One region of the Streptomyces sp. NPDC045968 genome, then DNA from elsewhere that is predicted to be linked to it. Evidence: riboswitches for the same ligand, from Rfam matches in the RefSeq annotation. Region 1 holds a riboswitch; each other region holds the start of a gene.
What was found. Region 1 has a riboswitch for cobalamin ahead of cobN (cobaltochelatase subunit CobN). Riboswitches for the same ligand answer to the same signal wherever they lie in the genome.
Positions count from the first base shown of each region.

Region 2: another riboswitch for cobalamin. It lies ahead of AC07FA_RS05455 (cobalamin biosynthesis protein); the one in region 1 lies ahead of cobN (cobaltochelatase subunit CobN).
Region 3: another riboswitch for cobalamin. It lies ahead of AC07FA_RS06940 (CbtB domain-containing protein); the one in region 1 lies ahead of cobN (cobaltochelatase subunit CobN).
Region 4: another riboswitch for cobalamin. It lies ahead of AC07FA_RS00565 (ABC transporter substrate-binding protein); the one in region 1 lies ahead of cobN (cobaltochelatase subunit CobN).

Region 1 is NZ_JBWKLF010000003.1:628,545-636,121, forward strand. Features, by position in the region: gene AC07FA_RS12530 (cobalt-precorrin-5B (C(1))-methyltransferase) at 30-1,148, opposite strand; gene AC07FA_RS12535 (cobalt-precorrin-6A reductase) at 1,163-1,924, shown strand; gene AC07FA_RS12540 (precorrin-2 C(20)-methyltransferase) at 1,921-3,477, opposite strand; gene AC07FA_RS12545 (precorrin-8X methylmutase) at 3,480-4,106, opposite strand; gene cobG (precorrin-3B synthase) at 4,163-5,539, opposite strand; cobalamin riboswitch at 6,101-6,249, shown strand; gene cobN (cobaltochelatase subunit CobN) at 6,317-7,577, shown strand, end outside.
Region 2 is NZ_JBWKLF010000001.1:1,243,451-1,251,027, forward strand. Features, by position in the region: gene AC07FA_RS05435 (cobyrinate a,c-diamide synthase) at 1-1,096, opposite strand, end outside; gene cobO (cob(I)yrinic acid a,c-diamide adenosyltransferase) at 1,090-1,698, opposite strand; gene AC07FA_RS05445 (putative cobaltochelatase) at 1,698-3,740, opposite strand; gene AC07FA_RS05450 (cobyric acid synthase) at 3,737-5,407, opposite strand; gene AC07FA_RS05455 (cobalamin biosynthesis protein) at 5,404-6,348, opposite strand; cobalamin riboswitch at 6,453-6,642, opposite strand; gene AC07FA_RS05460 (hypothetical protein) at 6,713-6,943, opposite strand; gene AC07FA_RS05465 (inorganic phosphate transporter) at 6,963-7,577, opposite strand, start outside.
Region 3 is NZ_JBWKLF010000002.1:269,606-277,182, reverse strand. Features, by position in the region: gene AC07FA_RS06955 (metallophosphoesterase family protein) at 139-1,095, shown strand; gene AC07FA_RS06950 (4'-phosphopantetheinyl transferase family protein) at 1,092-1,787, shown strand; gene AC07FA_RS06945 (histidine phosphatase family protein) at 1,827-2,390, opposite strand; adenosylcobalamin (AdoCbl) riboswitch at 2,503-2,651, shown strand; gene AC07FA_RS06940 (CbtB domain-containing protein) at 2,655-2,870, shown strand; gene AC07FA_RS06935 (CbtA family protein) at 2,896-3,669, shown strand; gene AC07FA_RS06930 (GNAT family N-acetyltransferase) at 3,805-4,320, opposite strand; gene AC07FA_RS06925 (SDR family oxidoreductase) at 4,501-5,247, shown strand; gene AC07FA_RS06920 (SDR family oxidoreductase) at 5,304-6,200, shown strand; gene AC07FA_RS06915 (TetR/AcrR family transcriptional regulator) at 6,235-6,969, shown strand; gene AC07FA_RS06910 (tetratricopeptide repeat protein) at 7,107-7,460, opposite strand.
Region 4 is NZ_JBWKLF010000001.1:133,629-141,205, forward strand. Features, by position in the region: gene AC07FA_RS00535 (isochorismatase family protein) at 1-384, opposite strand, end outside; gene AC07FA_RS00540 (nicotinate phosphoribosyltransferase) at 576-1,904, opposite strand; gene clpS (ATP-dependent Clp protease adapter ClpS) at 1,994-2,302, shown strand; gene AC07FA_RS00550 (DUF2017 domain-containing protein) at 2,351-2,935, shown strand; gene AC07FA_RS00555 (amino acid permease) at 3,264-4,694, shown strand; gene AC07FA_RS00560 (M67 family metallopeptidase) at 4,809-5,231, shown strand; cobalamin riboswitch at 5,245-5,400, shown strand; gene AC07FA_RS00565 (ABC transporter substrate-binding protein) at 5,438-6,430, shown strand; gene AC07FA_RS00570 (FecCD family ABC transporter permease) at 6,427-7,467, shown strand; gene AC07FA_RS00575 (ABC transporter ATP-binding protein) at 7,464-7,577, shown strand, end outside.

The sequences.
Region 1 (7,577 bases):
GGACCTGGCTCGGGGTGGTGGTCCCGTGGTTACCGCACCGCACTGCGGCCCACCACCGCCCCCGCACGGTCGATGCAGATGACGTCCACCGCCACCGGCGCCCCCCGCAGCACCGACAGCGCCTGGTCGCGCGCGGCCACCGCCACCAGGTCGCCCAGCGGGACCCCCGCCGCAGCGCACAGCTGGAGCGCCGCGAGACCCGTGTTCGCGGTGGCGATCCGCTCCGCCAGGGCCTCGTCCGCGCCGCCCGTCCGCGCCAGCTCCGCGAGGAACGGTTTGTCGACCTGGGAGCGGGCCGAGTGCAGGTCGAGATGGCCCGCCGCCAGCTTCGACAGCTTCGCGAACCCGCCGCACACCGTGAGCCGGTCCACCGGGTGCCTGCGTACGTACTTCAGCACCGCACCCGCGAAGTCCCCCATGTCCAGCAGGGCGATCTCCGGCAGCCCGTACTCGGCCACCACCGTCTTCTCCGAGGTTGAGCCGGTGCACCCCGCCACATGCGTGTGGCCTGCGGCCCGGGCCACGTCCACCCCTCGGCGGATCGAGTCGATCCAGGCCGAGCAGGAGTAGGGCACCACGACACCCGTCGTACCGAGGATCGACAGACCCCCCAGGATGCCGAGGCGCGGATTCCATGTGGAGCGGGCGATCTCCTCGCCGTGGTCGACGGAGACGGTGATCTCCACGTCCCCGGAGCCGCCGTGCTCCGCCGCCACCCGCGCCATGTGCTCACTCATCATCTGCCGGGGCACGGGGTTGACCGCCGGCTCCCCGACATCGAGCGGCAGCCCGGGCAGCGTCACCGTGCCCACGCCGGGACCGGCCCGGAACACCACCCCCGAGCCCGGCTCCGAGCGGCGCACGGTCGCCCGTACCAGCGCCCCGTGCGTCACGTCCGGGTCGTCGCCCGCGTCCTTGACCACCCCGGCCATGGCCCGGTCGGCGGACAGCTCCTCCACCGCCAGGGCGAAGGACGGCGTCTGTCCCCGGGGCAGTGTGATCGTCACCGGATCGGGGAAGTCGCCGGTCAGCAGCGCCGTGTACGCGGCCGTGGCCGCGGCGGTCGCGCAGGCGCCGGTGGTCCACCCGGGCCGCAGGCCGGTGTGTTTGAGTTGGGCGCTGCGCCCGCCCTTCGCCTCACTGCTCATGGATGGACCATCCGATGCGTCTGCATGTACTCGTGCTCGGCGGCACGACGGAAGCCCGGCGGCTCGCCGGGTCGCTGGTGGACACCCTGCCCGCAGGAACGCGGGTGACCAGTTCGCTCGCGGGCCGCGTGGCCCGTCCCGCGCTCCCGCCCGGGGAGGTGCGGATCGGCGGCTTCGGCGGAGCCGGGGGGCTGGCCGAGTGGCTGCGTGCGCACCGCGTGGATGCCCTCATCGACGCCACCCATCCTTTCGCCGAGACGATCAGTTTCAACGCGGCTGCGGCCGCCGCCTCAGCCCATGTTCCCCTGCTGGCACTGCGCCGCCCAGGGTGGGTGCCCGTGGAGGGCGACCGCTGGCACCCGGCCGGCTCCCTGACCGCCGCCGCCGGGCTGCTGCCCGCGCTGGGCAGGCGCGTCTTCCTCACGACGGGGCGGATGGGACTGGCCGCGTTCGCGGGGCTGGACGAGCCGTGGTTCCTGATGCGTTCGGTGGACGCCCCTGACGCGCCGTACCCGGCGCGCATGGAGGTCCTGCTCGACCGGGGCCCGTTCACCCTCGACGGGGAACGGGACCTGATACGCCGCCACCGCATCGACGTCCTCGTCACCAAGGACAGCGGCGGCGACGCGACCGCCCCCAAGCTCACCGCCGCCCGGGAGGCCGGGATCCCGGTGATCGTGGTCGGCCGGCCGCCGGTACCCGAAGGGGTCCCGGTGGCCGGCACACCCGAGGAGGCCGTGGCCTGGCTGCGGGAGACGGTGACGGACGCTCCCTAGGCCGTGCCGGACCCGTCCTGGGCCTCCGGATACCGGCGCGGCGTCCAGACGATCTCCTGGCCGCCGCCCCGCCGCACCCACTGGGTCTGCGAGGACCCGACGATGAGGATCGTCCGCATGTCGACCTCGTCCGGGTCGAGATCGGCCAGCCGTACCGTACGCACGCTCTCCGCGGGCCCGCCGACATCGCGGCCCAGCACCACGGGGGTGTCCGGGGAGCGGTGCTCCAGCAGCAGGTCGCGGGCCTTGCCCACCTGCCAGGTCCGGCTGCGCGAGCCGGGGTTGTACAGCGCCATCACCAGGTCCGCCGAGGCCGCCGCGCGCAGCCGCTCGGCGATGACCTCCCACGGCTTGAGGCGGTCGGACAGCGAGATGGTGGCGTAGTCGTGGCCGAGCGGGGCGCCCGCGCGGGCGGCGGCGGCGTTGGCCGCGGTCACGCCCGGAAGCACCCGTACCGCGATGTCCTTGTACAGGTCCTGCGACGCCACCTCCAGCACCGCCGTCGCCATCGCGAAGACCCCCGGGTCACCGCCCGACACCACGACCACGCGCCGGCCGCGCCCGGCCAGGTCGAGGGCGAACTCGGCGCGCTCGGACTCGACCTTGTTGTCGGAGCCGTGGCGCGACTGGCCCGGCCGGACCGGAACCCGGTCCAGGTACGTCGTGTAACCGACCACGTCGTCGGCGGCGGCCAGCGCCCCGCGCGTCTCGGGCGTCAGCCACAGCGGACCCGCGGGCCCGGTGCCGACGACGACGACCTCGCCGGAGCCGGGCGGGCGCTCGGGGCGCGGCGCGTCGATCCGGCTCGGCAGTACCGCGACCGCGAAGTACGGCACCGAATCGGCGTCGGTGTCCGCGAGGTCGCCGGTGCGTTCCCCGGCCATCGTCGCCCGCTCGACGTACCGTGCCTCGGGCAGCCGCCCGGAAGCCTCGAAGGCGCGGCGCACGGCGGGGAACGTACGGCCCAGCTTCATCACCACCGCGGAGTCGGTGGCCGCGAGACGTGCCGTCAGCTCCTCCTCGGGCAGGGTCCCCGGCAGGATCGTCAGCACCTCCTCGCCCTCGACGAGCGGGGTGCCGAGGCGGGCCGCGGCGGCGCTGACGGAGGTGACACCGGGGATGACCTCGGTGTCGTAACGGTCCGCGAGCCGCTTGTGCATGTGCATGTACGAGCCGTAGAACAGCGGGTCGCCCTCGGCCAGCACGGCGACGGTGAGCCCGGCGTCGAGATGCACCGCGAGGCGGGCCGCAGCCTCGGTGTAGAACTCCTCCAACGCACCCCGGTAGCCGCCCGGGTGGTCCGTGGTCTCCGTGGTGACGGGGTAGACCAGCGCCTCTTCGATGTGGTCGGCACGGAGGTGCTCGGCCGCGATGGAACGGGCGATGGAGCGGCCGTGCCGGGCGCTGTGGTACGCCACGACGTCGGCCTCGGCGATGACCTGGACGGCCCGTACGGTCATCAGGGACGGGTCGCCCGGGCCGAGGCCCACGCCGTACAGCCGGCCGGTGGACCGGGGGCCGCGCGTGCTGTCCGTGCTCTGCTGGGTGGTCACGGTCACTCCTCCTCGCTGGCGATCGCGTTGAGGGCTGCCGCGGCGATCGCGCTGCCGCCTCGGCGGCCGCGCACGATCATGTGCTCCAGGCCGGACGGGTGGGCGGCCAGGGCGTCCTTGGACTCGGCTGCTCCGATGAAGCCGACCGGCATGCCTATGACGGCTGCGGGGCGCGGGGCGCCCTCCTCGATCATCTCCAGCAGCCGGAAGAGGGCGGTGGGCGCGTTGCCGACGGCGACGACGGCGCCCTCCATGCGGTCCCGCCACAGTTCGAGGGCTGCGGCGCTGCGGGTGGTGCCCATCTTCGCCGCGAGCTCCGGCACGGACGGGTCGGACAGGGTGCAGACCACCTCGTTGTCCGCGGGCAGCCGCTTGCGGGTGACACCGCTCGCGACCATGGCCACGTCGCAGAGGATCGGCGCGCCGGACCGCAGTGCGGCACGGGCGTGCGCCACCGCGTCCGGGGAGAAGGCGAGATCGCGTACGAGGTCGACCATGCCGCAGGCGTGGATCATGCGGACGGCGACCTGGCTCACGTCGGCGGGCAGCCCTGCCAGATCCGCCTCCGCGCGGATGGTGGCGAAGGACTGGCGGTAGATCGCCGGTCCGTCCTTCTCGTACTGATGCACAGTGCCTTCGCTTTCTCTGTCGGGATGAGGGGGACGGCCGGGGTGATGGCGGTCCGTCATGAGCGGGCGCCGGTGGCGGCTTTGCCGCGGGCGCCCCGGGCCGTGGCCACCGCGGTGGCCAGGGAGATCGTGTCCGGCGGCACGGTCACCGGATCGTGCGGGCCGTCATCGCGTACGACGGTGATCCGGTGGCCGCCTTCGGGGGTGGCGACCACGTCGACCCACTCCCCGTGCGGGTGGCCGCACCGGCGCTCGCACCCGGACCAGTACACGGGCAGCCGCCCCGGCGGGCCGACGGCGGCCGCCGCGTCGGCCCGTACGTCGGCCAGCGACTTGGCGCAGCCGGGCCGCCCGATGCAGGCGCCCACGCCGGTCCACGGGGAAGCGGGGCCGGTGATCAGACCGGCCGCGTCGAGCTCGGCGAGCAGTCCGGTGGCCCGGTCCGCGGGCGCGCCGGGCACGATGACGCCGCGCCACGGGGTGAGGCGGAGCTCGCCGGCGCACCGGCGGGCGGTTTCGATGAGCAACTGCCACTGGGCGGGGCCGAGACGCCCGAGCGGTACGCCCGTGGAGAGGGCGACCGTGCCGTGCCGGCCGACGGGGCCGGGGGTCGGCGGGGTCGCCCGCGCGGGGCGGGGGGCTTCTGCGGTGGTGATCCCGCCGAGTTGCCGTGCGATGCGGGCGGGCAGTGCGGTACGGATGTCGTCGGGCAGGTCCTTCACGCGCCAGGCGCCGGAGGGCCGGGCGGCGTCCAGGAAGGTCTCCGCGGCGAGGAGGGCGGCGCGGGGGGCGTCCGCGGCGGGCAGGCGCAGGACGGTGTCGCCGGCGCCGATCCGCAGCAGGGCGGTGCCGCGGTCCGCGGGGTCTGTTCGTTCGGGGTCCGCGGGGCCCGCGGGGTCCTCTGGGGCCGCGGTCAGGGTGACATCGGCGCCGAGGGCGTCCACGTCACCGCGGCCGTCGTCGAGGGCGAAGAGGAAGCGGCCGGAGAGGGCGGTCGCGCTCTCGCTCCGGCACAGCAGCCGGTCCAGCTCGGTCAGCCACGGGCGGATGTCCGGCAGCCCGCGGTCGTCGAGGCCCGAGAGGGGGGAGGCGACGATGTTCCGTACGCGTTCGTGGCGTTCGGAGGGCAGGAGTCCGGCGGTCCCGAGCAACTGGGCCAGTTCGGGGCCGCAGTCAGGGGCGAGACCGCGGAGCTGGGCGTTGCCGCGTGACGTGAGATGGAGGTCGCCGTCACCGAGCCGCCGGGCCGCTTTGTGCAGGGCCTCCGCCTGAATGACGGTCAGGACCCCGCCGGGTATCCGGACCCGGGCGAGCGCGCCGTCGTCCGCGCGGTGCAGCCGCAGGGTGCCGGGGCAGGCATCACCACTGCTCCGGGCACAGGCGGCGCCCTGGGACCGGGGCGAAAGGGCGGATGCGGACATGGCGGCGAGCATACCGACCATCACACCGGCGCCGGCGGGGCCCGGCGAGATGCCGGACCGGACGCCGAACGGTCCGCGAGGTCCGGTGGGCGGGGCGGGGCCCTCCGGGGTCTCTGCCCGAAACGGGCGCGGCACCCGGAAGCCGGACGAGACCGGCAGGTACGCCGGCTCCGTGCGGGGCCCCGCACGCCCCCTCGGCCGGTCCGGGCGACGCCCGCCGTCCCCCTTCGCCGAGGAGGTCCGCCCCCAGCCATTTTTCCGGCCACCTGAGGACGCGGACCCCGGGGCCGTACCGGGCGTCCGTACCCGGCCATTTTTCCAGCCAGGCGGGAGGGGGCTCGGCTCAGTCCACAGACCGGCCTCAACCGCCGAACGGGCTGAGACCGCGCGACCTATGACGACAACCCGAGCTTGGCGGCCAACGCCTCCAAGCCTGGCGGCCCGCCCACCGCCCCCGGCCTGTCCGGCGCTTGAGGGCGAACCCCCGCCCCGGCCCCGGCCGACCAGCGCCCCGTCCGGCGCCGAGGACAAGATCCCGGGCGCCCCCCATCCGCCCACCCCCGCCGCTTAGGATGCACACGGCGGTCACTCGGACCGCCATCGCCAGACGGCGACAGGGGAGGAAGCCCGGTGAGATTCCGGCGCGGTCCCGCCACTGTGAGCCCGGCCGAGACCCGGCCGAGCGAGTCAGGAACTCCCTTTCCCGAATGCCCGGACACGTCCGGGCGGGGGGAACCCCATTCCGACACCGCCCGGGGCGTGGACACCCCGAGGAAGGCCTGACGCAGCATGATTCTGCTTCTGTCGACGTCCGACACCGACCTGCTGAGCGCCCGCGCATCGGAAGGCCCGGTCAGCTACCGCTACGCCAACCCTTCCCGGCTCACGCTCGACACCCTCCCGGAGCTCCTCGACGGCGTGGACCTCGTCGTCGTCCGTCTGCTCGGCGGCATACGCGCCTGGCAGGAGGGCCTCGACCAGCTGCTGGCCACCGGCCGCCCCATCGTCGTACTGACCGGCGAACAGGCGCCCGACGCCCAGCTGATGGCCGCCTCCACCGTTCCCATCGGCATCGCCGCCGAGGCGCACGCCTACCTCGCGCACGGCGGCCCCGCCAACCTGGCGCAGCTGGGCCGGTTCCTGTCCGACACCGTCCTGCTCACCGGCCACGGCTTCGACCCGCCCGCCCCGGCCCCGGCCTGGGGTCCGCTGGAGCGGACCGCCCGCCGGCCCGCCGAGGGCGCGCCCACCATCGCGGTGCTCTACTACCGCGCCCACCACATGAGCGGGAACACCGCGTTCATCGACGACCTCTGCTCGGCCGTCGAGGACGCGGGGGCCCGCCCCCTGCCGCTGTACGTCGCCTCGCTCCGTACCCCCGAGCCCGAGCTCATCGACGCACTCCGCGCCGCGGACGCCATCGTGACCACGGTCCTCGCGGCGGGCGGCACCCGGCCCGCCGAGGCGTCCGCGGGCGGGGACGACGAGTCGTGGGACGCGGGCGCGCTGACCGGACTCGACGTACCGATCCTCCAGGCGCTCTGCCTGACCGGTTCGCGCAGCGACTGGGAGGACAACGACGAGGGCGTGTCCCCGCTGGACGCCGCCAGCCAGATCGCGGTCCCCGAGTTCGACGGCCGACTGATCACCGTGCCGTTCTCCTTCAAGGAGATCGACGAGGACGGCCTGCCCGCCTACGTCGCGGACGCCGAGCGCGCGGCACGGGTCGCCGGAATCGCCGTACGGCACGCGCGCCTCCGTCACATCCCGGCCGCCGAGAAGCGGATCGCGCTGGTCCTCTCCGCGTACCCGACCAAGCACTCCCGTATCGGCAACGCGGTCGGCCTCGACACCCCCGCCAGCGCCGTTGCACTCCTGCGCAGGCTCCGGGCGGAGGGGTACGACTTCGGCCCCGAGGAAGAGATCCCCGGCCTCGTCTCCGGCGACGGCGACGAACTGATCTACGCCCTGATCGAGGCCGGCGGCCACGACCAGGAATGGCTCACCGAGGAGCAGCTGGCCCGCAACCCGGTCCGTATCCCGGCGGCCG
Region 2 (7,577 bases), on a different contig from region 1:
CCGACATCCGGGCCTCCGCGTCCAGCACCCCGCACATCGGCCGGCCGTCCAGCTCGCGCGCCAGATACAGCAGCCCGGCACACTCGGCGGCCACCGGGGCGCCGCTCCGCGCCAGTTCGGTCACCGCCAGCCGCAGGGGCTCGTTCGCCGAGAGCTCCGGCGCGTACATCTCGGGGAAGCCACCCCCCACGACCAGCCCCGAGGTGCCCGCGGGCAGCTTCTCGTCGCGCAGCGGATCGAAGAGCACGACCTCGGCGCCCGCCGCCGTGAGCAGCTCGGCATGCTCGGCGTACGCGAACGTGAACGCCGCCCCGCCCGCAACGGCCACCACCGGCCGCTCACCCGACACCGGTCCGTGTCCCGCGACCGGCTGCGGCTCCCAGACCTCGTCCGGCAGCGGCGGCGCCGAACGGGCCAGCGCCATCAGGGCGTCCAGGTCGCAGCCGGCCCGGACCCGCTCGGCCATCGCCCGTACGGCATCGACGGCGTCCGTGGCCCGCTCGGCCACCGGAACGAGCCCGAGGTGGCGGGACGGCGTCGCCATCTGCGCGGACCGCCGCAGCACCCCGAGCACCGGAAGCCCCGACTCGTCGAGCGCCTCCCGCAGCAGCGCCTCGTGCCGGTCGGACGCCACCTTGTTCAGGATCACCCCGCCGATCCGCACCTGCGGGTCCCAGGAGGCGAAACCGTGCACCAGCGCGGCGACCGAGCGGGACTGCGAGGAGGCGTCGACCACGAGCACCACCGGCGCCCGCAACAACTTCGCCACCTGCGCGGTCGACGCCAGTTCGCCCTGCCCCGAGGCACCGTCGTACAGCCCCATGACGCCCTCGACCACGGCGAGGTCGCAGCCGCTCGCCCCATGGGCGAACAGCGGGGCGATCAGCTCGGGACCGCACATGTACGCGTCGAGATTGCGACCGGGGCGGCCGGTCGCCAGCGCGTGGTACCCCGGATCGATGTAGTCGGGGCCCACCTTGTGCGGGGACACGGCGAGCCCCCGGCCCGCGAAGGCCGCCATCAGACCCGTGGCGACCGTGGTCTTGCCGCTGCCGGACGCCGGGGCGGCGATGACCAGACGTGGAACGCTCACCACTCGATGCCCCTCTGGCCCTTCTGACCGGCGTCCATCGGGTGCTTGACCTTCGACATGTCGGTCACCAGATCAGCGGCCTCGATCAGCTTGTCCGGAGCGTTGCGGCCCGTGATCACCACGTGCTGCGTTCCGGGACGGTCACGCATCACCTGGACCACCTCGTCGGTGTCGATCCAGCCCCAGTGCATCGGGTAGGCGAACTCGTCGAGGACATACAGCTTGTACGTCTCGGCGGCCAGGTCGCGCTTGACCTGCTCCCAGCCCTCGCGGGCCTTCTCCTCGTTGTCAGCGTTGTCGCCGTGAATGCCCCGCTGAACCCACGACCAGCCCTCGCCCATCTTGTGCCAGTCGACGGTGCCGCCCTCGCCGCTCGCGCCGAGCACCTTCAGGGCGTTCTCCTCGCCGACCTTCCACTTCGCCGACTTCACGAACTGGAACACACCGATCGGCCAGCCCTGATTCCAGGCGCGCAGCGCGAGCCCGAAGGCCGCCGTCGACTTCCCCTTGCCGATGCCCGTGTGGACGAACAGCAGCGGCCGGTTGCGCCGCTGGCGGGTGGTGAGGCCGTCCTCCGGCACCGATATCGGCTGTCCCTGTGGCATTACGCGGCCCTCCCGGCTGCAGATACGTCTTTCACGAGCCCGACGATCGTGTCGGCCCGCAGTTCGTCGAGCGTGACGGCGCTGCCGCCGAGATCCCTGGCGAGCTGTCCCGCGAGCCCGAGGCGTACGATCCCCGACTCGCAGTCCACGACGACGGACGCGGTGCCTTCGGCGGCGTGCAGCCGCCCGGCCCGCGCCGCCAGCGCCAGCGGGTCCGGACCGCCCGTGGCCCGCCCGTCCGTCACCACGAGGAGCAGGGGCCGCCGCGAGGGATCACGCAGCCGCTCCACCCGCAGGACGTCGTGCGCCTTCAGCAGTCCCGCGGCCAGCGGGGTGCGCCCGCCGGTCGGCAGCGACTCCAGGCGCGCGGCGGCCGCGTCCACCGACGACGTCGGGGGCAGCACCACCTCGGCGTCCTTGCCCCGGAAGGTGATCAGGCCGACCTTGTCCCGCCGCTGATACGCGTCCAGCAGCAGCGACATCACCGCACCCTTCACGGCGCTCATCCGCTGCCGGGCCGCCATCGACCCGGAGGCGTCCACGACGAACAGCACGAGATTCCCCTCGCGCCCCTCCCGCGTCGCCTGGCGCAGATCGTCGCGCCGGACCACGAGCCCCCGCCCCGACCGGCCCCTGGCCCGCTGGTGCGGTGCGGCCGCCTGCACGGTCGCCGCCAGGTGCAGCTTCGTCAGTGCCCCCTCGGGCCGCCGCGACCCGGTCGTCCGTCCGTGCTCGGTACGCGCCCGGGAGCGTCGCCCCGCCGCCCCCTCGCCGAGACCGGGCACGCTCAGCATCTTGGTGCGAAACGGCTCCGCCGCGCGTACGGGCTGCTGTTCGCCGCCGCCTGACGGCCGGCCCTGTCCGGGAGCGTCGCCGCCGCTCTCCGGCGCGCGCTCCGGCGTGTCGGCCCCGGCGGACCCCTCCGGCCCGTCGGGCCCGTCGCCCTGAGGCGGCACTCCGCCGCCACCACCGCCACCGCCGTCGCCATCCGGCCCGTCGGGGTCCGGGTCGCTGTCGCTCCCGCCCTCGTCCTGGGCGGCGTCCTGGAGCGTGTCGTCCAGCTTGTCCTCGTCGAGCCCCGGCGCGTCGAACGGATTGCGCCGGCGCCGGTGGGGAAGGGCGAGCAGCGCGGCCTGGCGCACGTCCTCGGCGAGCACCTCGTCGCGCCCGGCCCAGGCGGCCAGCGCCGTGGCGGTACGGGCCATGACGATGTCGGCGCGCATCCCGTCCACCTCGAAGGCCGCACAGGTCGCCGCGATCTGCCGCAACACGCCGTCGCCCAGGACGACCTGGGGCAGCAGGGCGCGCGCGGAGGCGATCCGCTCGCGCAACTCCCGCTCCTGGTCCGCCCATCGGGCGGCGAAACCGGCCGGGTCGTCGTCGTAGGCCAGCCTGCGCCGTACGACCTCCACCCGCTGATCGGTGTCACGCGAGGCCGCGACCTCGACGGTGAGCCCGAACCGGTCGAGCAACTGCGGCCGGAGCTCGCCCTCTTCGGGATTCATCGTCCCGACCAGCAGGAAACGCGCCGCGTGCCGTACGGAGACGCCTTCACGCTCCACGTACGAAGCACCCATGGCGGCCGCGTCGAGCAGCAGGTCCACGAGGTGGTCGTGGAGCAGGTTGACCTCGTCGACGTACAGGATGCCGCGGTGCGCGTCGGCGAGGAGACCCGGCTCGAACGCCTTCACACCCTCGGAGAGCGCCCGCTCGATGTCCAGCGCCCCGACGAGCCGGTCCTCGGAGGCCCCGACGGGCAGTTCGACGGTCCGCGCGGCCCGCGGCACACCGCCGGCGCTCTCATGGGGCCCGTCGGGACACGCCGGGTCGGGCACGGCCGGGTCACACGAGAACCGGCACCCCGGAACCACGGAGACCTCGGGCATGAGCGCCGCGAGGGCCCGCACCGCGGTGGACTTGGCGGTCCCCTTCTCCCCCCGCACGAGGACCCCGCCGACGGCCGGACTGACGGCGTTCAGCAGGAGCCCGAGCCGTAGATCGTCCTGCCCGACGATGGCGGTGAACGGATACGGCGTACTCACAAAGTCTCCTTCTCGACATGCGTCACTTGCGACCCGTCCGGCTTCACAGCCGCGTTCCGGGGCGGTTCAAGCCTGTCCGGCGATTGAGGACCGGGGTCCGGGGCGGAGTCCCGGTCACGGGAAGGGGCGGGCAGGGAAAGACCCGCCGCAGGCGCGGCCGCGACCGGCGCCCCCGGCGGCACGAACGGCAGCCCTCCCGGCGCCCCGCCCTCGATCAGCCGCCACAACGCGTCCGTGTCCGCGTGCTCCTCGATCAGATCCCCCAGCCGGTCCAACTGCTCCTCCCGCAGCACCTCGAAGCTCGTGTCGGGCGCGGCCACGAACCGCCGCCCCGCAGCCCGCGCGACCTCCGCCAGGAACCGGCGCCGGAACGCGTCGCTCTCCAGCGACCCGTGCCAGTGCGTCCCCCACACCGCGCCGACCCGGCACCCGTCCAGGAACGGTTCCCCGCCCCGCACATCCGCGACCCCGTGATGGATCTCGTACCCCTCGACGGGCTCCCCGAGCGCCGAACCGACCGGCCTGGCCAGCGTCTTGGCCTTCTCGAAGCGGATACGGACCGGCAGCAGCCCGAGCCCGTCGACGTGCCCGGCCCGCGACTCGACCTCGTCCTCGATGTGCTCACCGAGGACCTGGAAACCACCGCAGATCCCGAGCACCGGGCGCCCCTCGGCGGCCCGCCGCACCAGCGCGTCCGCCAGGCCCCGTTCGCGCAGCCAGGCCAGCGCCTTCACCGTGCCGCGCGTACCGGGCACGATCACCAGGTCGGCGTCGGCCAGCTCCTCGGCCCGGTCCACGAAGCGCACCACGACGCCCGGTTCGGCGGCGAGCGCGTCCACATCGGTGAAGTTCGACATCAGCGGTACGGCGCACACCGCGACCCGCAGGACGTCCTCGCCGTGCGGCGCGGTGACGGCGGACTCCCGTACGGCGCCGCGCAGCGACACCCGCAGCCCGTCCTCCTCGTCGATGCCGAGCCCGTGGGCGAACGGCAGCACCCCGTACGTCCGGCGCCCCGTGAGCTCGTACAGCATGTCGAGGCCCGGCTCCAGCAACGAGACATCGCCCCGGAACTTGTTCACGAGATAGCCGGCGACCAGCGCCTGGTCCTCCGCGCTCAGCAGGGCCGTCGTACCGAAGAACGAGGCGAAGACGCCCCCGCGGTCGATGTCCCCGACCACCAGCACGGGGAAGCGCGCGGCCCGTGCGATGCCCATGTTCACGATGTCCGTACGCCGCAGATTGATCTCGGCCGGACTGCCCGCCCCCTCGCAGATCACGGCGTCATACGTGCCCCGGAGCTGCTCCAGGCAGTCCACGACGGTCCCGAGCAACGACTCCTGCCGCCCCCCGTGGTAGCCGCGTGCGCTCATCTCGCCGACGGGCTTTCCCATCAGGACGACCTGGCTTGAGCGGTCGCTGCCGGGCTTGAGCAGCACCGGGTTCATCAGCGCGGTCGGCTCCACCCGGGCGGCCTGGGCCTGCATGGCCTGGGCGCGCCCGATCTCCGCACCCTCGCGGGTGACGAACGAGTTGAGCGACATGTTCTGCGCCTTGAACGGCGCGACCTTCACCCCCTGCCGTACCAGCCAGCGGCAGATCCCCGCCGTGACGACGCTCTTGCCCGCGTCCGATGTGGTCCCGGCGACCAGCAGTCCGCCGCTCATATCCGTCTCCGTCCCGCGATCAGCCGTCCGGCCACACAGACGCCGAGGGCCAGCGCACTCACCCGGCGCGACAGCCGCACCGCACGTTCGATGTCCGCGGTCTCCACCGCGCGGCCGGCCGCCCCGTTGAGTACCGGCCGGTGTTCGACCCGGCCGCCGTACGCGAGGGTCCCGCCGAGCCGTACGCCGAGCGCGCCCGCGAACGAGGCCTCGACCGGTCCCGCGTTGGGGCTCGGGTGCTTGCCCGCGTCCGCACGCCAGGCCCGTACCGCCTCCCGGGGACGGCCTCCGGCGGCGACGGCGAGCGCGGCGGTGAGGCGGGCTCCGGGCCAGCCGGCGAGGTCGTCGAGACGGGCCGAGGCCCAGCCGTACCGCCGGTACTGGGGCGACTTGTGCCCGACCATGGCGTCGAGGGTGTTGACGGCCCGGAAGCCGACGAGGCCCGGCACTCCGCCGAGCGCTCCCCAGACGAGGGCGCCGACGACGGCGTCCGAGGTGTTCTCGGCGACGGATTCGACCACCGCGCGGGCGATCTGCGGCCCGTCCAGGGAGTGCGGGTCGCGGCCGCACAGATGCGGCAGCCGTTCGCGGGCGATGTCGATGTCCCCGGCGGCGAGGGCGCCGCCGATGGCGCGGGCCTCGCGGCCCAGCGTGGTGCCGCCGATGACGGACCAGGTGGCGGCGGCGGTCAGTGCGACGGCGAGGGCGGGCCGGTCGCGGACGGCACGGGCGGTGAGCGCGGCGGCGCCCGCGGCGCCTCCGGCACAGATCAGCGTGTGGAGCGCGCCCCACCCGCGGTGGTCGCGCCACAGTCGGTTCTCGACCTCCGCGGCGGCCAGCCCGAAGACGGCGACGGGGTGGCCCCGGCGGGGATCACCCAGGACCAGATCGCCGATCAGACCGGCTGCGGCGCCGTACGCGAAGATGCGGTCGGCACGCATGGCTCAGCCCGCCGATGCACGGGACGTTCTGGCGACAGGTGACACAGGATCGGGCGCACAACGGCCAGGCATGGCGTATGTCCTCACTCAGGGTCCGCGCCCTGGTTCGACGTGACCGGCGACGAGAGTCTCCTGGCTTCCGGATCGGCACTTCCCCCGGTCTTCCAGTCCGCGTGCGGACCGTGACTTCCGGTGTGGGGGAGTGCTCCCCGGTGACAGTGGCGGGACCGCGCCGGATTCGCACCGGCTTCCTCTTCTGTCGCCGTAAACGGCACGGGCAGTCCACCACGCTCTGCGAACGCCCGTCAACTCGCCGTTGACCTGCGGGACTCCACGGAGGTCAACGGCGAGGGGATGGTACGGGTCAGGCGACGATCAGATAGATCCCGTAGGCGACCGCCGCGGCGCAGAGCCCGAAGCAGAGGTAGGCGCCGGTGCGGGCCAGTGCGGGAGAGCCACCGGGGCCGCCGGCCGGGGCCGGTGCCGCCTGCTTGGACAGGCCGATGATGCCGAGGGTGAAGAGGCCGACGAGCGCCACGGTTACCACGAGGCTGACGCCGAAGACGGAGGCGAGAGCCGCCCAGTCGATTTTCATGGTGGCAGTTCCCTGACCTTCAGACCGTGGCCGGGTGGGCCGGGTCGGCGGTGGTACCGGCCGGGGCCGGGATGGTGGACTTGATCTCCATGGCCACGGTGCCGGTGGGCGGCGGCGTGACGGCCGCCATGGCCATCGTGACGACACCCGCGGGCTCGGCGTGCTGGCTGTCCGTGACGTTGGTGTGGTCGACCGGCTTGCGGCGCGACAGCAGCCAGATGGCGCCGGAACCCGCGACGAGCAGGACCGCTACGACGGCGACACCCCAGCTGCCCTGCTTGGTGAGGAACTCGGCCCCCGCGCCCACCAGGCCGGCGGCCGGCAGGGTCAGGCCCCAGGCGACGAACATCCGGGTCGCGGTGGACCAGCGGACCACGCCGCCCTTGCGTCCGAGGCCCGCGCCCATGACGGCGCCGGAGCAGGACTGGGTGGTGGAGAGGGAGAAGCCGAGGTGGGAGGAGGCCAGGATGACCGTGGCCGCACTCGTCTGGGCGGCGAAGCCCTGCGGCGGCTTGAGCTCGGTGAGGCCGCTGCCCATGGTGCGGATGATGCGCCAGCCGCCGAGGTAGGTCCCCATGGCGATCGCGACACCCGCGGAGACGATGACCCAGACCGGCGGGTTGGAGCCGGGGGC
Region 3 (7,577 bases), on a different contig from region 1:
CGACCGGCCGCCCGCCAACACGGCGAACACGGAAGATCGCAAGCACGCTGACACCCACCCGTGAGACGGTGAATTCGAACGAACTCCGTACCTGCGGAACGGAGTCACGCATCGGCCGACAGATCGGGAAGCGCGTCCATGAGTCCTGCGAGCGAGCTCACCCCGGACGGCACCCGGCACTCCGCGCGGGGAGCGGGGCGGCTGCTTGCCGTGAGCGATCTGCATGTCGGAATCGCCGACAACCGGCCGATCGTCGAGTCTCTGCACCCGACGTCCGACTCGGACTGGCTCATCGTCGCAGGTGACGTGGCCGAGCAGGTGAAGGACGTGGCGTGGGCACTCGAACTGCTCGCGGGGCGGTTCGCCCACGTCGTATGGACCCCGGGCAACCATGAACTGTGGACGACCGACAGGGACGCCGTAGCGCTCCGGGGCCGGGCCCGCTACGACCACCTCGTCGAGATCTGCCGCACGCTCGGTGTGTCCACACCCGAGGACCCCTTCCCCCGCTGGCCGGGCCCGGACGGGCCGGTGGCGATCGCGCCCGTCTTCGTCCTGTACGACTACACCTTCCGTGTCCCGGGGACGACGACCAAGGAGGAGTCGTTGGCCCGCGCGCACGAAGCGGGCATCGTGTGCACCGACGAGTTCGTGCTGCACCCCGATCCGTACCCGACCCGCGACGACTGGTGCCGGGCCCGTGTCACGCGGACCGAACAGCGGCTGGCCGCACACGACCCGGACGTCCCTCTCGTACTCGCCGGGCACTGGCCGCTGGTGCGGGAACCCACATCGGTCATGTGGTATCCGGAGTTCGCCCAGTGGTGCGGTACCGAGCTCACGGCCGACTGGCACCGCAGGTTCAACGTGACGGCCGTGGTGTACGGCCATCTCCACATTCCCCGTACGACCTGGTACGACGGGGTGCGCTTCGAGGAAGTCTCGATCGGCTACCCCCGCGAGTGGCGTGAACGGGGCCACCCCAGAGGGTTGTTGCGCCAGATCCTGCCGTACGAGGAAGGGCCCGGCACTCCTGACGGGACACGCTTCGACGCGGACGGAACGGCCCGCACCGGGCAGAAGGAGACGTCGTGATCGACCGGCTCCTCCCTCCGTACGTGGCCAGCGCCGCGACCTGTGAGGAGAACGCCCCCGCCGGAACCCTCTTCCCGGAGGAAGAGGCACTGGTGGCCACGAGCGTGGCGAAACGGCGGCACGAGTTCGCCGCGGCCCGCGCCTGCGCCCGTACGGCGATGGCTGCTCTCGGCCTGCCGCCGACTCCCGTGCTGCGCGGTCACCGGGGGATGCCGCTGTGGCCCACCGGATTCGTCGGCAGCATGACGCACTGCGACGGCTACCGCGCGGCAGCGCTGGCGAGAGCGGAGGATCTCCGCGGACTAGGGGTCGACGCCGAACCCAACGCGCCACTGCCGTCCGGCATTTGGGAGATCGTCTCACGCCCCTCGGAGCGGGAACGGCTCCCGGCGCGGCTCGACGTGGCGGGACAGGGGTCCGGCACCGACCCGGACCGGGTGCGGGCGGTTCACTGGGACCGGCTGCTGTTCAGTGCCAAGGAGAGCGTGTTCAAGACGTGGTTCCCGCTCACCCGCACCGAACTCGACTTCGACGAAGCGGACATCACCTTCCACCGCACCTCTGCGAGCGCCACAGAAGGCACCCTCACCGCGACACTGTTGCGGACCGCGCCCGGAATTCCACGGGTGCTCACAGGGAGATGGCTGGTTCACGACGGCATCACGGCCACGGCGGTCACCCTGCCCGTCTGATGCTCCTTCGGCGTGTGCGGCGCTCAACGGCGTCCGTACTCACAGTGCCTGACCGCACCTCAGATTCCAGCGGCCGTTACGGCCGCTGAGCTCTGTGAGGGTCAAAGGCGGCACGTCGAGGCGCCAGAACGCCTCCGGGGGCAGGCCGATTCCATGGACGATCGCGGCGCGCACGACTGAGGCTTCGGCGACGGCGAGCACCCGGCCGCTGTCCGCCGCCAGGCCGTCGAGCCAGCCGCCGACCCGGATGGACAGGTCCGACAGCGACTCGCCGCCGTGCGGAGCGGCGGACGGGTCGGTCAGCCAGGCCGTGACGGCCTCGGGTTCACCGGCGCTCACGTCGGACAGTCGTTCCCCGCGCCAGCGCCCCATGTCCCAGTCACTGAGGGAGGGTTCGGGAGCGGGACGAAGGCCGAGCGCCTCGGCGGTCCGCAGGCAGCGTTCGGAGCCCCCACTCACGTAGAGGTCCGCGCCCGGCACGCTGCCCGCGGCGGCACGGGCGCGACGTGTGCCGGCCTCGTCGAGGGGCGCGTCACCCTCGAACCGGGCCTCGCGCAGCGCGGCATTCATCGCAGGCGAGATCAACATCACTCGTACCGTCAATTCGCACTCCACTTTCCGCACCATGTCCGTTCCGACGCGCGACACATGGCGCGTTCGGGGTCCGCCGTCAGGCCGATTGCACCATGGCGGTGCCCAGCCACAGGCGATAGGGTCACGACGACCATGACGACGGTGTGACGGAAGCCGGTGAAAATCCGGCACGGTCGCGCCACTGTGAACTCGTATCTGATACGGGAAGTCAGACCCGGCACCGTCGTCTCAGGCACCACGATCGGGACGCGTGTTCCCACAGGAGGTTCTGTCATGGCACAGTCTGCTGCCACTGCCACCGGCGCACCCGCCATCACCCCCATCTCGCTGAAGGCCCTTGCACCTTGGGCGGCGTTCTTCGGCATCCTCATGCTCGTCCTGCTGTACTTCGTCGGCGCCGAGCAGGGTGCCATCTCGGTCATTGCCGGCGAAGGCGTCCACGAGTGGGTCCACGACGGCCGGCACCTGCTCGGTTTCCCCTGCCACTGAGATCCGATACGCAGGGGACATTCTCGTGAACTCCATATCTGTCAGGGCTGTGCTCGTCCGCGGGATGCTGGCTGGTCTCGTCGCGGGCGCGCTCGCCCTCGTCGTCGCCTACTTCCTCGGTGAGTCCCAAGTGGACGCAGCCATCGCGCTGGAAGCAGCCCATCATCACGACCACGGCGGCGGCGAGGAACTCGTCAGCCGCACCATGCAGGCCACCGGGGGACTCGCCACCGGCATCCTGGTGTTCGGCGTGGCGGTCGGCGGCATCGCCGCACTCGTCTTCTGTTACGCGCTCGGCCGCATCGGCGACTTCGGCCCCCGGGCCACAGCCGCCTTCGTCGCCGGCGCGGCGCTGCTGACGGTGTACGTCGTACCGTTCCTGAAGTATCCGGCAAATCCGCCGGCCGTCGGTGACCCGGGCACCATCGGACAGCGCACCGCCCTGTTCTTCCTGATGGTCGCGCTGAGCGTGCTGCTGGCCGTCGCCGCCGTCATCCTCGGCAAGCGGCTCGCACCCCGCCTGGGCAACTGGAACGCGTCGATCGCCGCGTTGGGCGGCTTCGTCCTGCTCATCGGGCTGGCCTATGCCTTCCTGCCCTCGTTCAACGAGGTCGGCAAGGACTTCCCGGCCACTCTGCTCTGGCAGTTCCGGCTGTCCACTCTCGCCATCCAGGCGACGCTGTGGGCGGCCTTCGGTCTCGTCTTCGGATATCTGACCGAACGCCTGCTGGAGCCGACAGCGGACAGCTCGCGCACGGGCACCGGAGCGGTGTCCCGGGCAGCGGGGGCGGTGAACTGAACGGTGGCAGGTGACCGGCCCGCCGGTCCCACGCGGCCCTGACTGATCCATACCGATCAACCACGCAACCCGCCGGGCGCTGCCCGGCGGGTTGCGTGGTTGTGGCGCGGGACCGCCGCCCGTTCATGAGGCTTGCTATGCGTCTTGCTGTGCGTCCCTTCCGGTCCAGTCGACCAGGTAGTGGTGCAGCTGGTCGTCCACCCCGACGAGCCGCATCCCGGCCGCTGTCATGACGCGGTGCGAGCCGATGTTGTCGAGGTCGGCGTCGCCCTTGACGGAAGCGACGCCTTGCGAGCGGGCGAACTCCAGCAGGGCGCGAAGCGCCTCGGAGGCGTACCCCTTTCCGCGGGCGCCGGGGGCCAGGCCGTAGCCGATGGTCACCTGACCGTTCTCGTCGGGTACGCCGTGAAATCCCAGGCCGCCGATCACCTGCCCGTCCTCGCGCAGCCTGATCTCGAAGGAGCCGAACGGCCGGGGGTCTCCGGCCGTCTCGCAGGTGCCGAGGTAGCGCCGAGCTCCGGACCTGTCGCCGACGGAGGGGTATCCGGGGGCCCACCGGGGATTGGCCCCTGGCTCGCTCTCCGCTATTTCTGCTGCTTCGACGGGGCTCATCAGGTGGAGCGCGAGGCGCGTTGTCACAAGGTCATCCATGAGTGGGGAAGTATCACGGCGCAAGGGCGGGGCGCATCCGAATATGCCCGGCAGGGGAGGGGTAGCGCTGACGAGTAACATCGCTATCGCGATGGGGTAGCGATGCTACGTGTCTGGTGTTAGCGTTGCTTCATGGGCTGGCGCAGGAAGCCGGCCCCTCCATCGCGAGGGAGCGTCGTCATGACTGAGCAGAACACCCCCGCCCGCCGGGTCGCCATCGTCACGGGGGGTTCGCGCGGCATCGGCCGCGCGAGTGCCGAACGGCTCGCGGCAGACGGCTTCGCCGTCGTCGTGAACTACGCGGGCAATCGCACCGAGGCGGAGGCCGCGGTCGCCGCCATCGTCGCCGCGGGCGGCGAGGCGCTCGCGCACCGGGCCGATGTGGCCGACGAGGTCGCTGTCGCCGCCCTCTTCGATGCGGCCGATGCGGCGTTCGGGGGAGTCGACGTCGTCGTCCACGCCGCGGGCGTGATGACGCTGGCACCTCTGGTCGACACGGACCTGGACGCCCTGGACCGGATGCACCGCACCAACATCCGTGGCACTTTCGTCGTCGATCAGCAGGCTGCCCGCCGTCTGCGCGAGGGCGGAGCGATCATCAACTTCTCCAGCTCCGTGCTGTCGCTGTCCCTGCCGGGCTACAGCGCCTACGCGGCCACGAAGGGTGCCGTCGAGGCCATGACGCTGATCCTGGCCCGTGAGCTGCGAGGCCGGGACATCACTGTCAACGCGGTCGCGCCCGGCCCGACCGCGACCGCCCTGTTCCTCGACGGCAAGGACGAGGAGACCGTGGCGCGGATGGCGGCGCAGGCACCGCTGGAGCGCTTGGGCACGCCGCAGGACATCGCGGAAGTCATCTCCTTCCTGGCGGGCCCTGCCCGCTGGGTCAACGGCCAGGTCGTGCGCGCCAACGGCGGCATCGTCTGAGGCGATCCACCCTCAACCCATCAGTCACGCCACCGACAGGGGATACCGGTACTGCCATGAACAAGGTCATCGTGATCACAGGTGCGGGTTCGGGTTTCGGCGCCCTCGCCGCGCGTGCCCTGGCCCGAGCCGGCCACACCGTTTACGCGGCGATGAGGAACACCACCACCCGCAATGCCGGACGCGTCGCAGAGGCCGCGGCGTACGCGACCGAGCACGGAGTCGACCTGCGCACCGTCGAGCTGGATGTGCTGTCCCAGGACTCCGCCGACTCCGCGGTCGCCGCCGTTCTCGCCGAGGCCGGACGTCTCGACGTGGTCATTCACAACGCCGGCCATATGGTCACCGGCCCCACCGAGGCGTTCACTCCCGAAGAGCTGGCCGCTGTTTACGACACCAATGTGCTCGGCACCCAGCGGGTCAACCGAGCCGCACTGCCGCACCTGAGAGCCCGGCGGCACGGGCTGGTCGTGTGGATAGGTTCCACCTCCACCAAGGGCGGCACCCCGCCCTACCTCGCACCGTACTTCGCGGCCAAGTCCGCCATGGACGCTCTCGCCGTCTCCTACGCCGCCGAGCTGTCGCGCTTCGGTATAGAGACCACCATCGTCGTCCCGGGCTCCTTCACCTCGGGCACGGATCATTTCGTCACCGGTGGCCATCCGTCCGACCCGACGGTGCTCGCGGCGTACGAGGAGCGGTACGCGGGGCTGATGGACCAGATATCCGGGCGGCTGGCCGACCTCGCTCCTGCCGACGCCGATGTGTCCCAGGTCGCCGATGCCATCGTGGAGGTTGTCGACACCGAACACGGCAAGCGGCCCTTCCGGGTCCATGTCGACCCTGCGGACGACGGCAGCGAGGCGGTCAGTGCCGTCGCCGACCGCGTGCGTGCGGAGTTCCTGACCCGCATCGGACTCGACGACCTGCTGACCCCCCGTGCGGGCGTCTGAACTGCGCAGGGCACCACTTGATAGCGTCCGTCCGATGAGTACACGAGCGCGCATTCTCGAGGTGGCGGCCGAGCTGGTCGCGGAGTCCCCGGACGGCGATGTCTCCACGCGTGCCGTGTGTGAGGCCGCGCAGGTGGGGGCCCCCGCCCTGTACCGGCACTTCGGGGACAAGGAAGGTCTGCTGTCGGCCGTCGTCGACCACGGCTTCGACGCGTATCTGGCGACCAAGCGGGAGCGCGGCGAGTCCACGGACCCGGTGGAGGATCTCCGTAACGGCTGGGACAGCCATGTGGACTTCGCCCTGCGCAACCCGAATCTGTACCGGCTGATGAACTCGCCCGCGATGCGCACGCCGCCGGCCTCGGCGCTCGAATCGCACCGGATTCTCACCCGGGACCTGGAACGGGCGGCGGAACGGGGAAGGCTGCTGGTCGCGCCCGAACTGGCGGCCCAGATGATCATGTCGGCCAACGTGGGCGTGGCGCTCATGCTGGTAGCCCGCCCGTCGACCTTCTCCGACCCCACGGCATCGCGGCGGGTCCGTGACGCGGTACACGCTGCCGTGCTGACACCCGACCCGGCGGACGGCGACTCGGTGGACAAGGCGCCGCCCCGCGCCGCGGTCCCTTCCACCGCGGCGACCCTGAGCGCCTTGCTGCGGCAGTCCCACGGGGCGGGTCTCAGTACGGCGGAGGCGGCCCTGATGACGGAATGGCTGGACCGTGTCTCCAACACGCAGGGCGGCCCGGAGCCGAAGCCCCGGGCCTGATGGAGCGGTCCCGGAGCCGACGCCCGGGCCCTGACCGGGCGAGTTCCGGGCGTCGCCACCCACGTCTCGGTGACCACCTCTGACCGTTACCACCTGGGAGAGGCAGCCCCCTGACCATTACAACCTGTTAGGTGCCGTCACGGCACGTCCGGACCGAAATCCCCGGTCAGTGCCGCCGCCATCCGCAGATGGGGCACGGCCTCCGCTTGCCGTCCCTGCCGCTCCAGGGTGCGGCCCAGCATCAACTGCGCGTAGTCCTCCACGGGGTCACGCTCCAGTACGGCGCGCAGCTCCGCCTCGGCCTTGCCGAGGCGCGCCGAGTGGTAGTAGGCGCGGGCGAGCAGCAGTCGCGGGGCGACCTGCTCCGGCGCCTCCTCGACCAGGCCACCCAGGATGCGGGCGGCGGTGAGGTACTCCTTCGCGTCGAAGAACATCTGCGCCCGGTCCCAGCGGTCGGCTGCTGTACCGAACTCGTAGTAGGTGTCGTTCACTGGTCCTCCTCGGCCGGCCTGTCGACGGATCCGGTCCGCGGCCTCGCGGCGATCCGTTCAGGTGCTTCAACACAGCATAATGGTTGAACATTCCACTAACATTTTGGCGTGGGGACC
Region 4 (7,577 bases), on a different contig from region 1:
GTCCCGCAGCCACTGGGCGAGACCGACCCCGTTCTCGTCGACGCCCTCGAAGCCGCTGTACGCCGCGGCGTGCGCGCCCTTGTCGAAGACGGTGTCGATGGCGCCCGAGGCGACGGCGGGGGCGAAGTTCGGGTGGAAGCCCACCCCCTCCGTACCGGCGACGCAGTGCGCCGGCCAGGAGTGCTCGAAGTCGGGCCGGTCCGAGAAGTGGTCGCCCGGGTCGACGTGGTGGTCGCGGGTGGCGACCACATGGCGGTAACCGGCCTGGGCCTCACCGATCAGGTCGGTGATGGCGGCGGCGACATCGGCGCCTCCCGCCACCGCGAGGCTGCCGCCCTCGCAGAAGTCGTTCTGAACGTCCACGACGATCAACGCGCGGTGCATGGCGGGTGTCCTTCGGTGGGGGAGTGGCGACGGGGGGAGAGGTGCGACGGGCCGGGCCGGGTGGGGATGCCATCGAGCCTAGAGACTCCCGCCCCACAATCAAGCCCGTCCGGGGGCCCCGGTGCCGGCGCGCACCCTCAATTCCTTGCGGCGGTCGGGGGCAAGCGGCGCCCGGACGGCCCGGGCACCCCTCACACGTACTCGGTGGGGATCACCGGCTCACCGCGCGACAGCTGGCCCGCCGACATCGGCAGACCCCCGCGGGCGGCGATGTGCCGGACCCGGGCGGCCTCCAGCGGCTCACGCGCGACGACCTCACCACCCCGCACCAGCTCCACCAGCAGCTGCCGGTCGGCCAGCTCCTCGGGGACCGGCCCGGTGCCGATCACCTCGGCCTCGGCCACCCCGTGCTCGTCCAGCCGGCGCGCGGCCCACTTGCGGCCGCCCACCGAGGACTTGGCCCCCAGCGACTTCTTGGCGACCGGACGCAGCGGGGCCGCGGGGTCGGCCGAGCCGGCGCGGGCGACCAGCTTGTAGACCATCGAGCAGGTCGGGTGGCCGCTGCCCGTGACCAGCTGGGTTCCCACTCCGTAGGCGTCGACCGGCGCGGCGGCGAGGGAGGCGATCGCGTACTCGTCCAGGTCGGACGTCACCACGATCTTCGTCTCGGTGGCGCCCAGCTCGTCCAGCTGCTGCCGTACCCGGTGCGCGACCAGGAGCAGGTCGCCGGAGTCGATCCGTACGGCCCCGAGCTCCGTACCCGCGATCTCCACCGCCGTACGGACCGCCTCGGTCACGTCGTACGTGTCGACCAGCAGGGTCGTGTTCCGGCCGAGGGAGTCCACCTGGGCCTGGAACGCGTCGCGCTCCGTGTCGTGGAGCAGGGTGAAGGCGTGGGCGCTCGTCCCCACGGTCGGGATGCCGTACCGGAAGCCCGCGGCCAGGTCGGACGTGGTGTCGAAGCCGCCGACGTACGCGGCGCGCGCCGACGCCACCGCGGACAGCTCGTGCGTGCGCCGGGCACCCATCTCGATCAGGCCGCGACCACCGGCCGCGGCCGACATCCGGGAGGCCGCGGCGGCGATCGCCGAGTCGTGGTTGAGGATGGAGAGGATCACCGTCTCCAGCAGCACGCACTCGGCGAAGGAGCCCTCGACCCGCAGGATCGGCGAGCCCGGGAAGTACACCTCGCCCTCCGGGTAGCCCCAGATGTCACCGCTGAAGCGGTAGTCGGCCAGCCATTCGAGTGTCGGTGCGTCGACGACGTTCCGGTCGCGGAGGAAGGTCAGCATCTCGTCGTCGAAGTGGAAGTTCTCCACCGCGTCGAGTACCCGCCCGGTGCCTCCGACCACTCCGTAGCGCCGCCCCTCGGGCAGCCGCCGGGTGAATGCCTCGAACACCGAGTGCCGGTCCGCGGTACCGGCCTTCAGTGCGGCCTGCACCATCGTGAGCTCGTACTGGTCGGTGAAGAGTGCGGTCGACGGCACACCGACCCGTCGCCCAAGGTCCGCTGAGTTCATGACACGGATGCTACCCCCTATTTCGTCAAAGTGACGAGATGTAGGGTCCGTTTGTGCGATGAGCCCTCCCGGGTGGCAGCATGGGGTAGGTGAGCGTTGCTGCCCCCGTAGAGATCGAACGTCCCGAATCGGCCGAGGAGACCTCCGTCGTCCCCGAGCCCGACGTCCCCTGGGTGACGCTGGTGCACAACGACCCGGTCAACCTCATGAGCTACGTGACCTACGTCTTCCAGGCGTACTTCGGTTACTCCAAGGACAAGGCCCACAAGCTGATGCTGGACGTCCACCAGAAGGGCCGCGCCGTCGTCTCCAGCGGGAGCCGCGAGGAGATGGAGCGCGATGTCCAGGCCATGCACGGTTACGGCCTCTGGGCGACGCTGACCCAGGACCGCAACTAGCCTCGCCGTCGACCCCGCCCCTCCTTCCGCCCCACCATCGGAGAATCCATGGCCGGCCATTTCGAGGCCACCCCCGGCGGCGGCGCGGCCGTCGCGCTCGACGAGGTCGAGATCGCCATCCTGCGCTCCCTCGCCGTCCAGCTGCTGGAACTGATCGGTCCGGGTGACGAGCCCGCCGAGGGCGAGGACCCGCTGGCCGCACTCTTCGCCGAGGGCCCCAGCGAACCGCCGTCCGACCCCGCCCTGGCCCGCCTCTTCCCCGAGGCGTACGGGGACGAGGACAAGGAGCTGCGGGAGGCGTCCGCCGAATTCCGCCGCTTCACCGAGAACGACCTGCGCTCCCGCAAGCGCGACGACGCCCTCACCGTCATCAGGACCCTGGACGCGCTCTCGCCCGTCGGGGACGGCGGCGCCGTGCTCCGGCTCACCGCCGACGAGTGCCACAACTGGCTGGGGTCCCTCAACGACCTGCGGCTCACCATCGGCACCCGTCTGGAGGTCTCCGACGAGGACGGTGGCGAGGAGGGCTCGCTGTACCGCCTTCCCGACAGCGATCCGCGCAAGCCCATGGTGATGGCCTACCTCTGGCTCGGCGCCCTCCAGGAAACGCTCGTCGAGACCCTGATGCCGTAAGGCCGCGCGTGCGGTGTGCGCCGGAGCCGGCGGTGTTCGCTCAACGGACGCTCAAATCCGAATAACGATCCCGTCACCTGAATGGCCTTTTTTGCTGCGCCTGGAAACGCTTGTCCGCTTTTTCCTGTGGTGTGTGCCACACGATGACTCCTGGGCCGCCCGGGTATGCGTGATAAATCTTCACGACCGCCCGGGGACGCCACCCCTGTCCCCGGGGGCGCTACAGGCCGGCCGAACGCCGGCGGCACTCCATCCATATCCGGGGGGATCAGGACCTGATCCGCAGCCTGCGAGGGCGCGGATCGGCGTGGAGAAAGGCGCACCACCCATGACATCGGCACAGGTCGACAACGGGCACGCGGGCCAGGAGCCCGCGCATGCCGAAACATCGGGCGAGGGATACCAGCGCGGTCTGGGAGCCCGGCAGATCCAGATGATCGCCATCGGCGGAGCCATCGGCACCGGACTCTTCCTGGGCGCGGGCAAGGCCATCGACCGGGCGGGGCCCAGCCTCATCCTGGCCTACGCCATCGCAGGCCTGGTGATCTTCTTCATCATGCGTTCCCTGGGCGAACTCCTCATGTACCGCCCGGTGTCGGGCTCCTTCTCCGAGTACGCCCGCGAATTCGTCGGCCCGTTCTTCGGGTTCGTGACCGGCTGGACGTACTGGCTGTTCTGGGTCGTCACCGGAATCACCGAGGTCACGGCCGCCGCCACCTATATGACGTACTGGTGGGACATTCCCCAGTGGCTGTCCGCGCTCGTATTCACGGTCATTCTGTACGGCGCCAACCTGATCTCCGTGAAGCTCTTCGGTGAGCTCGAATTCTGGTTCTCGATGGTCAAGGTCACCGCGATCATCGGCATGATCCTGATCTGCGCGGGCGTCCTCACGATCGGTTTCTCCGACGCCGGGGACACCGCCACCGTCGCCAATCTCTGGAACGACGGGGGCTTCTTCCCCGAGGGCATCGGCGGCACGCTGATGACCCTCCAGATCGTGATGTTCGCCTTCCTCGCCGTCGAGCTCGTCGGCGTCACCGCGGGCGAGTCCAAGGACCCGAAGACCGTCCTGCCCAAGGCCATCAACACCGTGCCGTGGCGCATCGCCGTCTTCTACGTCGGCGCGCTGATCATGATCCTCTCCGTGGTGCCGTGGAGCACGTTCAAGCCGGGCGTCTCGCCGTTCGTCGAAGCCTTCGAGCAGATGGGTCTCGGCGTCGGCGCCGCCATCGTCAACTTCGTCGTCCTCACCGCGGCGCTCTCCTCCTGCAACTCCGGCATGTACTCCACCGGCCGCATGCTCCGCGACCTGGCACTCAACGGCCAGGGCCCCAAGTCGTTCACCAAGCTGACGAAGAACGGCCTTCCGCTGGTGGGCACCACCTTCTCCGCCGCGCTGATGCTCGTCGGCGTCTGGATCAACTACCAGTGGCCGGGCGACGCGTTCAACTACGTCGTCTCCTTCGCGACCATCTCCGGCATGTGGGCCTGGATCATGATCCTGGTCTGCCAGATCCGCTACCGCGCCAAGGCCGACCGCGGTGAGCTGCCGCAGTCCACCTTCAGGGCCCCCGGCGCCCCCTTCACCAGCTGGTTCGCGCTCGCCTTCATCGGCCTCGTCATCGTCATGATGGCCGTCGACAAGGACGCCAGGATCTCGCTGTACTGCGCCCCGCTCTGGGCCCTGATCCTCGGTGTCTCCTACCTGGTGCTCAAGGCCCGCAACCCCGAGAACACCGCCTTCGTCAAGCGCTGACCCCGCCCGAAGGCCTCCCCGGACGCCCGGCCGCCCCAACGGCCCCGTCCACCATGTGGGCCCGCCCGTACCACTCCCCGGTACGCGCGGGCCCTCATGCATATCCTGAACGCCATGCTGACCCTTACCCAGGCGCTGTACGACCAGATCGTCGCGCACTCCCGAGCGGACCACCCCGACGAGGCGTGCGGCGTGGTCGCCGGCCCGGCCGGAACGGGCCGCGCCGAACGCTTCATCCCCATGCTCAACGCCGCCCGCTCGCCCACGTTCTACGAGTTCGACTCGGGCGACCTGCTGAAGCTCTACCGCGAGATGGACGACCGCGACGAGGAGCCCGTGATCATCTACCACTCGCACACGGCGACCGAGGCCTACCCCTCGCGCACCGACCTCACGTACGCCAACGAGCCCGAAGCCCACTACGTCCTGGTCTCCACCGCGGACACCGACGACGCGGGCCCCTTCCAGTTCCGCTCGTACCGCATCGTGGACGGCGAGATCACGGAGGAAGACGTCAAGGTCGTCGAGGCGTACTGACCCGTCCGTGAGCGCGGTCTGACAGACTGCACGCAGACCAACGAGGCGGCAGGAACCAGGAAGCCGGTGCGAATCCGGCACGGTCCCGCCACTGTGGCCGAACCCCCGGGAGAGTCGTCTCCCGGACGGGGAACGGAAGTCAGGAACTGGCCTGCCGCCTTCTCGCATCGACCAGGGGACGCGGAAATCCCCCGGAGAGGCCCGCCATGTCCAGGCGCACCCCCGCGCTCATAGCCGCCCTGCTGCTGCTCCCGCTCGCCCTCACCGCCTGCTCCACCGCGGACGCGAAGAACACCCCCATGGACGCGAAAGCGGCGCCGGGCTTCCCGTACACCGTCACCAACTGCGGTGTCACCACCACGTACGAGGCGCCCCCGAAGCGCGTCGTCACCATGAACCAGCACGTCACCGAAGTCATGCTGGAACTCGGCCTGGCCGACACCCTCGTCGGCACCGCCTACCTCGACGACGAGGTCCTGCCGAAGTACGCGGAGGAGTACGCGGCCACCCCGGTCCTGGCCAAGGAGTACCCCTCCTACGAGAAGCTCCTCGCCGCCGCACCCGACTTCGTCTACGGCGGCTACGCCTCCGCGTTCGCCGCGAGCGACGGCCGCAGCCGCGAGGCCCTGAAGAAGTCCGGCATCGACAGCCGCCTCAACACCGAGTACTGCGGTACGAGCGACACCGCCATGGACACCCTCTACGAGGAGGTGCGTGAGGTCGGCCGCACCTTCGGCGTCACCGACCGCGCCGAACGCTGGATCCGCGACGCGAAGGCCGCCAACGCCTCAGCGGCCGGGAAGCTCAAGGGCGTCGACCCCGTCTCCGTGTTCGTCTACGACAGCGGCGACAAGACCGCCTTCACCGCGGGCGGCAAAGGCATCGGCAACGAGATGATCACCCGGGCCGGCGGCCGGAACGTCTTCGCCGACCTCGACAAGCCCTTCGGCGACGCCTCCTGGGAGAACGTCGTCGCCCGCGAACCCGACGTCGTCCTGATCTACGACTACGGCGCCACCACAGTCGCCCAGAAGAAGAAGCGCCTCCTGGACGACCCGGCACTCGCGGACGTCCCCGCGATCAAGAACAAGCGCTTCGCCGTACTGCCGCTCTCCGACGCGGTCCTCGGCGTCCGCGCCCCCGCGGCCGTGACGGCCCTCGCCGCCCAGCTCCACCCGGAGACGGCCGCCGCACAGTGAGCTGCCGCACCCCCGACACGCGTCGGCGGCTGCGCCGCACCCTGGTCGTCGGCGTCCTCGCCGCCGTCCTCGGTGCGGCCGTCGTCGCCGCCCTCGCACTCGGCTCCGTCCGCATCCCGCCCGGCCAGGTCCTCGACATCCTCACCGGGCGGGCCGGACCGAGCCCCTTCCGTACCATCGTCCTCGACGTACGGCTGCCCCGCGTCCTGCTCGGCATCGTCGTCGGCGCCGGACTCGCCGTCATCGGCACCGTCCTCCAGGCCCTGGTCCGCAACCCGCTCGCCGACCCCTTCCTCCTCGGCGTCTCCTCCGGCGCGTCGACCGGCGCCGTCCTCGTCATCGTCCTCGGTGTCGGCGCGGGCCGCGCCACCACCGTCACCCTCCCCGCCGCCGCCTTCGCGGGCGCCCTCGGCTCACTCCTGCTCGTCTACACCCTGGCCCGCGGCGGCTCCGGCCTCACCACCAACCGGCTCGTCCTCGCCGGAGTGGCCGTCTCCTACATCCTGTCCGCGCTCACCAGCCTGATCCTGGTCACCTCCGCCCGCGCCGACCACCTCCAGGAAGTCCTCTACTGGACGCTCGGCGGCCTCGGCTCGGCCCGCTGGGACATGCTCGCCCTCCCCGCGACGGTCCTCGTCGCCGGTACGGCCCTGCTCCTCGCCATCGCCCGCCCCCTGGACCTGCTGCTCGTCGGCGAGGAGGGCGCCACCGTCCTCGGGCTCGACACCGCACGCTTCCGGGCCGCCGTCTTCGTCCTCGTATCCCTCCTCACCGGCGCCCTCGTCGCGTACAGCGGAGCGATCGGTTTCGTCGGCCTGATGGTGCCGCACATGGCCCGGATGGCCGTCGGCGCCGGACACCGCGCGCTGCTGCCCGTCGCCGCGCTCGGCGGCGCCGTCTTCCTCGTCCTGGCCGACCTCGCCGCCCGTACCGTCGCCGCACCCCAGGACATCCCCGTCGGCGTCCTCACCGCCCTCACCGGCGGCCCGTTCTTCCTCTGGATGCTGCGCCGCCGCCCCGAAGGAGCGCCCGCATGACGACCCTGCGCACCGAGGGCCTCTCGTACGGGACCGGCGAGGGCCGGCACCTCGTCGACTCCGTCGACCTGACCGCCGCACCCGGCGAGACGGTCGGCCTCGTCGGCCCC